2 linked regions of the Prochlorococcus marinus str. MIT 9515 genome follow. Each later gene encodes a partner of the first gene's protein in a complex. Links are inferred from orthologs where the notes say so. Each region holds a gene or a part of one and is shown in the gene's direction. Other genes may lie near its edges.

Evidence for each region.
Region 2: the proteins of P9515_RS01340 (region 1) and cdaA are in contact, whole or in part, in a crystal structure (PDB 7OJS), measured with the Bacillus subtilis proteins. The link is inferred for Prochlorococcus marinus str. MIT 9515 from one-to-one orthologs.

What each region holds. Positions count from the first base shown.
Region 1 is NC_008817.1:251,864-258,031, reverse strand. What follows is about bases 1,939-4,806. They hold P9515_RS01340 (phosphohexomutase domain-containing protein), read left to right. Parts: upstream 1,939-2,627; coding sequence 2,628-3,986; downstream 3,987-4,806. Other genes in these bases: P9515_RS01330 (DUF3177 family protein), read left to right, coding at 4,744-4,806; trmB (tRNA (guanosine(46)-N7)-methyltransferase TrmB), read right to left, coding at 3,988-4,617; P9515_RS01345 (thioredoxin domain-containing protein), read right to left, coding at 1,946-2,491; thyX (FAD-dependent thymidylate synthase), read left to right, coding at 1,939-1,943. Also shown: P9515_RS01360 (cob(I)yrinic acid a,c-diamide adenosyltransferase), read left to right, coding at 126-704; dcd (dCTP deaminase), read left to right, coding at 710-1,303; more of thyX, read left to right, coding at 1,305-1,938; more of P9515_RS01330, read left to right, coding at 4,807-5,367; P9515_RS01325 (hypothetical protein), read left to right, coding at 5,354-5,662; ileS (isoleucine--tRNA ligase), read right to left, coding at 5,672-6,168. UniProt on the Bacillus subtilis protein: Catalyzes the conversion of glucosamine-6-phosphate to glucosamine-1-phosphate. Glucosamine-1-phosphate is used for cell wall biosynthesis.
Region 2 is NC_008817.1:1,038,113-1,042,711, forward strand. What follows is about bases 1-2,949. They hold cdaA (diadenylate cyclase CdaA), read left to right. Parts: upstream 1-1,019; coding sequence 1,020-1,880; downstream 1,881-2,949. Other genes in these bases: lysA (diaminopimelate decarboxylase), read left to right, coding at 1-992; P9515_RS05725 (isoprenyl transferase), read left to right, coding at 1,891-2,694; bioB (biotin synthase BioB), read left to right, coding at 2,701-2,949. In the rest of the region: more of bioB, read left to right, coding at 2,950-3,708; oxygen-dependent tRNA uridine(34) hydroxylase TrhO, read left to right, coding at 3,705-4,599. UniProt on the Bacillus subtilis protein: One of 3 paralogous diadenylate cyclases (DAC) in this bacteria, catalyzing the condensation of 2 ATP molecules into cyclic di-AMP (c-di-AMP). Upon expression in E.coli leads to c-di-AMP synthesis.

The sequences.
Region 1 (6,168 bases):
AGTTTCTAATATCTTATGTTTTTTTTAAATTCTCTTTTCTGGATGCCTACCTTAAGTAAGGTTACACTATATGCAGCGTACTTAAATTCAAATTATACTTAATGTAGATAAAGTTAATCTAAATAATGTCAGTCAGCTCATTAAAAAGTTATTCAACAAGTAATCAGCAAGTTGTAAATATAAATAATAAAGAATCTAAATTAAGAAGGCCAAATCATAATGGTCAAATTCAGATTTATCAATCTTCTTACAGAGGAAGTTATTCATCTATTATCCGAGATTCACTAAGGAATGCAGCTTTAGGAAGAAAAGTTCTTTTAGTACAATTAATGAAGGGAGGTGTAAAACAAGGTATTGTCAATGCACAAAAGCTTTGCGGGAACCTAACGTGGATAAGATCATCAAATTCTTATGATCAATATGAACCCGAAGAAATAGCAAGTAATGAAAACCTGGCAAAATCGATTAATCATTCCATTAATGAATTATGGGATTTCTGTAAAAAAGAATTATTATCTGGAGAATATGATCAAATTATCCTAGATGAAATTTTTCTAGCTTTGGAATTAAATATCATAAGTAAAGATGATTTGATTTCAACACTTCAAAACCGATTCATAACTGGAGATGTAATCCTTACTGGTACAAACATTCCTAAAAATTTCTTATTAATGGCTGACCAAATTACAGAGCTTCGCTCATAAAAATTATGCTGAAAAATGATCTCTGGATAAACCAAAAAGCTTCCGAAGGAATGATCAACCCTTTCCAATCAAACTTGGTAAGACACCTTGATCCAACTCTGAAAAAAAACGCAGTTTTAAGTTATGGCTGTTCATCATATGGCTATGATTTAAGACTTTCTTCTAAAGAGTTTTTAATATTTAAGCATGTCCCGGGAACTGTTATGAATCCAAAGAAGTTTAATCCTGATAATTTAGAAAAAACTGTTCTTCATAAAGACAAAGATGGTGAGTTTTTTATTTTACCTGCTCATTCTTATGGCTTGGGTGTCGCTCTAGAAAAAATGAAAGTGCCAGAAAATATTACTGTTATATGTATTGGTAAAAGTACTTATGCCCGTCTTGGAATAATAGTAAACACAACCCCAGCGGAAGCCGGATGGGAGGGGCACCTTACATTAGAATTCAGTAACAGTTCTGGTGCTGATTGTAGAATTTATGCAAATGAAGGTATTTGTCAACTATTGTTTTTTGAGGGTGATCCCTGTTCTACAACGTATGAAGATAGGAAAGGTAAATATCAAAATCAACCAGAACAAGTAACTTTAGCCAAAATTTAAAATGAGTAGAGTTGAGCTTATTACACTAACTCCAGATGCGGAAAAAACAATGGCTTTTATAGCCAGAGTTTCTAATCCTTCTAATCAAGATAATGATAAATTTGCAGGATTATTAAGATATTGTATTCAACATGAGCACTGGTCTGTTTTTGAGCAATCATGTATGACATTAAAAATTGAGACTAATAGAGGTATAGCTGCTCAAATTCTTAGACATAGATCATTTACTTTTCAAGAATTCTCCCAAAGATATGCAGAAACTAATTTACTAGGAAATGACATTCCTATCCCAGAATTAAGGAGACAAGATAAAAAGAATCGTCAAAATAGTATGGATGATATACCTAATGAAGTTAAAAGCAAATTTTCAGAAAAAATTGAAAAACATTTTCAAGAGGCAAATAATTTATATGAAGAAATGCTTAATGCAGGGATAGCAAAGGAATGTGCAAGATTTATTATGCCATTGGCTACTCCAACCAGAATTTATATGACAGGTTCCTGTAGGTCTTGGATTCACTATATACAATTAAGATCAAAAGAAGGAACGCAAAAAGAACATATGGAAATAGCTGAAGATTGTAAGACAGTATTTATCAAATCTTTTCCATCTGTATCTGAAGCACTGAATTGGGAATAAAATTATCCGTGACTTCTTGGAGAAGTCTGATAATTTTTGTTGTCTCTGATCTTAGAAAATTCAGTATTTAAAATTTGTAGATTACTTTGAGAATGTTCATATAAATTATCAAGAGATTCTTTTATAGTTTTTTCTTGCTGTTTACCAATAAACGTAACTTCTAGGTTAGCGTCTTCATCAAAAAGATTTACTTGTGGAATTCCATTAACATTAAAATTTCTTATGTATTTTTCCCATTTAGGATTATCTACATTTAAAAAAACAAAATTAATATCTTTTTCGTATTCTTCTTTAATGTCAGCAACACTTGGCGCCATTTCTTTACAAACTTCACACCACTCTGCATAAAATTCAAGAAAAGTAGGTTTTTTGTTTGTAAAAGCTATCTCAGGATCAATAGTTAATTCTCCAAATTTTTTAAGAAGAAAGTTAGGTTGAAATACTAGATTTTTGAATAAGAGTAGAGATCCAATAATGAGAGTAAAAGATAATATCAGTATCGACTTTTGTGAGAGATTTAAAAATGATTCTTTATTTCCAGATTGCATCATCAAACTTTAACTTCTTATATTTTATATAAATAAAATAAATAAAGAGAAAATTAATTTTTTTACTTTTATTCAACTGATAGTATTAATGAAAGATACAAAATACTAACACTACAATATTCATTGAAATCATAATATGCAATCTATATTCGGTACAGATGGAATTAGGGGGAGATTTGATAAAGAAATAACATATTCCTTAGCTTATAAAGTTGGATATGCTTTGGGATTTATTGTGAAAACAAATAATCCAATACTAATTGGAAGAGATACAAGAATAAGTGGAGAGATTCTTTTTGAGGCAATATCAAAAGGTATTAAGGATGCCGGAAAAGAATTTATATATTTAGGAATCTGTCCTACACCAGCCATCCCATTTTTAATAAAAAAAGAAAAATTCAGTAGTGGAATTATGATTTCAGCAAGCCACAATCCTCCAGAATTTAATGGCATTAAAATCTTTGATAAAAATGGAGAAAAAATTAAAAGAGATTTTGAAAAACGAATAGAACTGATTATGGCAAGAGTAGATAATAATAAAATAATCACTAATAAATATAAATCGGTCAGCAAAAATAATGAACTACTAAATATCTATACCAAAGGTCTTATCGATAGTATGGAAAATGAAAATTTAGAAGGAATGAAAATAATCTTAGATGCGTGTTATGGATCAGCGACCACATGTGCGGAGAGTGTTTTTAAGAAACTTGGTGCTAATGTCAAAGTTATTAATAATGACAAAGATGGTTTAAAAATAAATTTAAATTGCGGTTCTACATGTTTAGATCCACTAAATAAAGCCATAAAAGAAAATGATGCTGATATGGGTTTTAGCTTTGATGGTGATGCAGATAGAGTGATTGGAGTTGATTCAAAAGGCAATATCCTAGATGGAGATCATATACTCTTTCTATGGGGCAGAGAACTTCTGGAAGAAAAAGTACTTACTAATAACACAATCATCTCAACAAGAATGGCTAATTTAGGTTTTGAAAGGAATTGGAATAATATTGGGGGTATTTTATATAGAACAGAAGTTGGAGATAAGTTCATATTTGCAGCACTAAAGGAAAAAAAAGCCTTATTAGGCGGAGAACAATCAGGTCATATACTCTCAAAAATTAATAACTTTTGCGGAGATGGTATATTAACTGCACTTCAAATTTCCAAATACTGTAAGAAAAAAAATATTAATTTAGAATCTTGGCTTAATAGCAGCTTCTTACCATACCCCCAAAAACTTACCAATATTCTTCTGAGTTTTGACTTTAAAAACATAAACAACTCAAATAAGGATCTTATAAATGAAAGTATAGAAAGTTTTTCAAGTATTAAAAAAAATGACTGTAGAGTTTATATTCGCCCAAGTGGAACTGAACCTGTTTTACGAATATTAGTTGAAGCACAAAATCAAAAAGAAGTAGATTTTTTATCGACAAAAATCACAACCGAACTTCGTTCAAAAATCAATAAAATATCTAATAATTTATAAATTAAATTCTAATATAAATACTTTCATAAATTTCAAATTGACTTAATAACACGTACTTCTCTCTTTTAGTTTGTGTTTTGATTGGATTAAAACTCTCATTAACTCGAAAATCTTCATAAGCTAATTTCTTGAACTTTAGACTTTCTAATATTGTGAGTTCCATATATTCGAAAAGCTCTTGAACATCAGTTTTAATAAAAATCAAGGATCTTGTTCGCATTGCATTTGAGAGTAAATTAATAAATTCAGGTTGAATTACCCGTCTTTTATGATGTTTCTTTTTAAACCATGGATCAGGAAAATAAAAAGAAATACTAGTAATCGCATCAATAAGAGTTTTATTATTAGTATTATTAAGAATATTAATCGCATTTCCAAAGGAAAAATATACATTTTTATATTCTCTATTTTTGATTTTCAAATTTGCATTAAGAACTAATTTCTCCCTAATTTCAATTCCTATATAATTCCAATTTTTATTTTTTAATGACAATTCCATTAAAAAATCACCAGAAGCACAACCAATATCTAAATGAAGAGGTAATTGTGGATTTTCAAAAACTTCATTCAATGGAGGTATTGGATCTATTTCAAAAAAATTTTTACTGAGCGGATTTACATGCTGTCTCATAAAGTTTGTTTAATTATTTCTTACTAGAAAATTAAATAATGCATAATATTCACAACTATGACAATAATAAGTTAAGACGAAGGTGAGTGAGGTTTAATAATTATGTATATAAAAAATTAAAAAGGTTTGAACATTTTTAATCAGCTTTCAATTTGGCTATCTTTTCAACTTTCATTAGTCTTCATAGTAGGTATTCCTTTTACTCTATTTTGCTGGTCTATAAAAAACAAAAGCAAAGCGATTTCAAAACTTCTTACTAATTATTGGAAAATATCCCTTTTATTCTTTATAAGCCTTATTCTTTTAATCGGAAAGTACAACTACGCTCTTTTAATTACAAATATTTCAACGGTAATAATGGCTATATCAGTTTGGTTTTGGGATGATATTAATGACGAATTAAAAGAGTATGATATTTCACATCCATTAAGCACAACAACGAAAGTTTGGAGATGGTCCCTAACTTTTATATCTTTAAATTTTTTAATTCAAAGTATGAATAATATAAATTGTATTTCTTTTATCAATTCTCCTGAATGTCAAATTTGGCTTAAACCCTCGACAAATTTATATTTTATATTAAAAAATTTATTTAACTTTTTATTTGGAGCTAGCTTTTCTCAACCGATTGCAAAATTCTTAGGATTGTTTGCTTTATTAATATATATTTTAGGTTTACTCCAATGGGCAATAATTAAACTACCTAAAAGTGGGAGGAATTCTGGTTTTTCTAATTATGGCAGAAATTGATTTAATAAGAAATTTAGAAAAAATTAGTTTTATGATCCCTAATAGACTTTTAAAACTACAGGGATATCTTTTAAGAGAATACTCTAAAGAATTTCTAGAAATAATTATTTATAAAGGCTTTAGTAGCTCTACAACCCACCAAATTGAAATAGATTCAGAAAAACAAGTTATAGAATTTGACCATTTCTTTACAAAGTTCATTTTATATGAGGCACCTTTAACCCAAGGATCAGAAGTTATAGTAAGAGAAAATACTGACTCTCTTTTTTTCCTTAACCAAAGAAATTGGAATTAAACTAACTATTTAACTGGTAATAATATTTGCACATCTCTTGCATAATTTGGTATCTTCAATGCCCATCACAGTGTTACTTTGATAATGCCAACATCTATCACATTTCTGACCTTTTGCTTTAAGAATTTGAATCTTTCCAAGTTCGTTATCATCGATAATTAAATAATCCTCAAATAAATTATTTACGACATTGAACTTAGAAACTATCAACCAATCACTATATAAATCAACTTCCTTGTTACCAAATTTTTCAAGCCAAGAAAGAGAATTTTTAATTATTTCGTTTTCAGGGAGATAATTAACCTCTGTTTCGAGAGCAGCTCCAATTATTTGCTGGGTTCTACATCCCTCTATAGCTTTATTAATTTCCACTCTCAATTTTCTTAGATTAGAAATACGTTCATTAAGTTCAGGATTAATCCATGACTTTGGCAAATTTGGCCATCCTCGTTCAAATACAGATTTTTCATTAGTTGAATATGGAATATTTTGCCAAATATCTTCAG
Region 2 (4,599 bases), 780 kb from region 1 along the record:
ATGGAAATAATAAATCTGATAAGGAAATTGCATTTGCCATAAAAAATAAAATCAAAGTAATTGTAGATAATGAACATGACCTTAAAAGACTAGAAGAAATATCTAATTCATTAAATTTTGATCTAGAAATAATGATTAGATTTACCCCGGGAATAGAATGCCATACCCATGAATACATAAGAACCGGTTCTTTTGATAGCAAGTTTGGCTTTGGAATTGAGTCTCTAACTAAGTTATTCGGAGTGATAATCAAAACCAAGCACCTAAAATTAATTGGATTACATGCTCATATAGGTTCTCAGATCTTTGAACTTGAACCACATAAAGATCTCGGAGAGATAATGGTAAATGTTATGCTCCAAGCTAAAAAGTTTGGCCACAACATAAAAGAACTAAATGTCGGAGGTGGATTAGGAATTAAATATACCCAGGAAGATGATCCTCCTTCCATTGATGAGTGGATCAAAACAGTTTCTTCATCCATTGAACAAGCTTGTAAAAAAAATAAATTAGATTTACCTTTACTTATGTGTGAGCCTGGGAGATCAATAGTTTCTACCGCTGGGGTAACAATATACAAAATTGGCTCATTTAAAGAAATTCCTGGGATAAGGACATACCTATCAGTTGATGGTGGCATGAGTGATAATCCCAGGCCAATCACATATCAATCTAATTATTCTGCTTGTTTAGTAAATGACCCTTTAAATATTAATTCCAAAAATAAATATACTGTTGCGGGTAAGCATTGTGAGTCTGGAGACGTTTTATTTAAGGAAATTGAACTAGGTAAATGTAAAACAGGTGATTTGATTTGTGTTTTTGGTACTGGCGCATACAATAATTCAATGAGTTCTAATTACAACAGAATTCCTAAACCTGCTGCTGTTTTAGTTTGTAATGGGGAAGCAGAAATAATTCAAAAAAGAGAAAGTCCACATGATCTTCTTAAAAACGATGTCTTACCCGATCGCTTTATCAATCAAAGTTAGGTACATTTAAATAAATTAAATTTTAATGTGAATTTTTGGGGGTTTATAAACTTAAAGTTTTTATTAGATGTATTATTTGCAGCTGGATTTGGACTTTTATTATTCTCAAGAGTTAAAGAACAAAGAACGTTATGGCTTTTGAGAGGATATTTATTTTTAGTTTCTTTTGCTTGGTTTATTCAAAGATATGCTTATCTTCCACTAACGTCAAAATTAATTGATGCAGTTGTTCTTGCTTGTTCTTTATCTTTAGCAATTCTTTGGCAAGGAGAGCTTAGAAGATTGATGGAATTACTCGGTACTGGTAGGTTGGCGGTATTACTAGGAAATCCACCTAAAGAATTTAGAGCTACATCTACAACAGTTAATCAGTTAGTTGATGCAGCAGGAAAACTATCTCAAAATAGAAAAGGAGCTTTAATAGTTGTAGATTTAGGATGCGATTTAAGACCTGAAGATTTTTTATATTCAGGTATAAATATTGAAGCGCAATTGTCTACTGATCTTTTAATAAACTTATTTGCAACAGATACCCCATTACATGATGGAGCTGTTTTGGTAAAAGGGAATAAAATAATTTCAGCTGGAGTAATACTTCCTCTATCTCGGCAAGGGATTAGTCGATACGGCACGAGACATTTAGCTGCATTGGGAATAACAGAAAGATTCGACAGATGTATATGCATTGTAGTTTCAGAAGAAACAGGTACTTTGTCATTAGCTAATCAAGGAAAACTTGAAAGACCTATTACAAGTAGTCGATTGCAGGAGCTTCTCATAAAATTTGTAGGTAATCCAAAATCATCTGCAAACAAAAGCACTTTTTCCCAAAATATAAATACGAGTGATAATATTACTATTGAAAACGATTCAAATAAATCAGATTAAAGATTAATTCATGAGATCGCAAAAAATATCAACTAAAGAAAATTCAAAATTATCTAATGAAATAGATAAACTTCGAGTACCGAAGCACATTGCAATAATCATGGATGGGAATGGAAGATGGGCCAGTAAAAAGGGTTTACCCCGATCATTTGGGCACAATAAGGGTGTTAATGTTCTCAAGGAAATCATTAAAGTATCTAAAAACTTAGATTGTCAAGTACTTACTGTTTATGCATTTTCAACGGAGAATTGGACAAGACCTTCTACAGAGGTTGATTTTCTCATAAATTTGTTTGAAAAAGTTTTGAAAAAAGAAATTACTGAGATTCATCAAGAATCAATAAAAATTAAGTTCATTGGAGATTTATCCCCTTTTCCAAAGGCATTAAAATCAATAATAAATAGTTCAGAAACTCTTACAAAAAATAATAAAAATTTCACATTAAATATCTGTGTTAATTACGGAGGTAGGCAAGAAATAGTGAAAGCCGCAAGAGAAATAGCAATTAAATCTTTGGCAGGCGAAATAAAACCCAGTGAAATTGATGAACAATTATTTAATTCACAACTACTAACTCATGGGATCAAGGATCCTGAATTACTTATACGTACCAGTGGTGAGAAAAGAATAAGTAATTTTCTTTTATGGCAATTGGCTTACTCTGAAATTTATATAACTGATGTATTATGGCCTGATTTTAATGAAATTGAATTTTTCAAAGCAATTATTGACTATCAATCAAGGGATAGGCGTTTTGGAGGTATACAATCATTACCAAATAAATCTTGCAAAGATTCTAACTATTCTTCCTAATCAAAAATGATTAATTCAGATAATCAAAAATTTAGCAAAATTAGATTTGACTGGGCAAGGGATGAGATTTTGGAAATATTAAATTACCCATTAGTAGATTTAATGTGGGAAGCTCAAATTATTCATAGAAGATTTAATGAATATAAAGTTCAACTAGCATCTCTTTTCAGTGTGAAAACAGGCGGATGTGAAGAAAATTGTTCTTACTGTAGCCAATCAATTTATAGCTCTAGTCAAATAAAGAGTCACCCTCAATTTGAAGTTGAAGCTGTTTTAAACAGAGCCAAAACAGCAAAAAAAGAAGGGGCTGATAGGTTTTGTATGGGTTGGGCTTGGAGAGAAATTAGAGATGGCAAACCTTTCAACTCAATGCTTGAAATGGTTAAAGGTGTAAAAGAACTTGGAATGGAGGCATGTGTAACTGCAGGGATGCTTACAGATGAGCAGGCCTTGAGACTTGCTGATGCGGGACTAACTGCATACAACCATAATCTTGATACGAGTCCCGAATACTATAAAAATATTATTACGACAAGAACTTATCAAGACAGATTAGAAACTATTAAAAGAGTCAGAAATGCAGGTATAAATGTATGTTGCGGTGGAATAATAGGTCTTGGAGAAAATAATGGAGATAGAGCATCTCTTTTAGAAGTTCTATCAAACATGAATCCTCACCCTGAAAGTGTCCCAATCAATTCTTTGGTAGCTATAGAAGGAACAGGTTTGGAGGAAAAAAAAGAAATTGATTCCATTGAGATGATAAGAATGATTGCTACTGCTCGGATACTTATGCCAAAAAGTAAAATAAGATTAAGTGCGGGAAGGGAGAAGTTAACAAAAGAAGCTCAGATTATTTGTTTTCAATGTGGAGCAAACTCTATTTTTTATGGAGACGAATTACTGACCACATCGAATCCATCTTTTCAAGATGACCGGAAACTACTTAAGGATGTAGGAGTCTTATTTAATAAAGATTTTGAATATTGTGATAAAACTGTCTCGACAGTATGAAGAAGAATAATTATAAAATAGTTTCACTTTATTCTTTTTTCTCATTTCAAGAAAATTCAATAATTGAACTTAAGCAAAACTTGTTAAGGATTGAGAAAGAAAATGATCTTTCAGGCCTATTAATAATTGCTAGTGAGGGAATTAATGGAACCATCTGCGCTGAAGAGAAAATTATTGAGAATATCCTAAACTTAATAAAAAATATTGTTGGTAATAACCAATTAAATATAAAAGTTAGTTATTCAAAAGAGAAGATCTTCAAAAAATTAAAACTTAAAATAAAAAATGAAATTGTTACTATGGGCGTTCCTGAAATAAATCCATTAGAAGACGCAGGAACTTATATTGATTCATTTAATTGGAATAAATTAATTAAAGATAAGGATACAATCGTAATTGATACTAGAAATCATTATGAAGTATCTATAGGAAGTTTTAAAAAATCAATCAATCCAAATACTAAAAACTTTAGTGAGTTTCCTCAATGGGTTGATAATAATTTAGATAATCATTTAGGTAATGAAAATTCAAAAAATATAGCTATGTTTTGTACTGGAGGCATTAGATGCGAAAAAGCTACTACACTACTAAAAAACAAAGGCTACAAAAATATTTTCCATCTAAAAGGAGGAATCCTTAAATATCTCGAGGATATTTCAAAAGAAGAAAGTCTTTTTGAAGGAGAATGTTTTGTTTTTGATAAAAGAGTCGCATTAGATCACGAATTAAAAAAAGGTTCCTATTCAATTTGTCATGCATGTGGAATGCCAATTTCCATTGAAGATCAAACAAAAGTAGAATATATCGAAGGTATTCAATGTCATTTTTGTATTAACAAATTCACCGATGAAGATAGAAAAAGATTTGAAGAAAGGCAAAAACAGATAAATA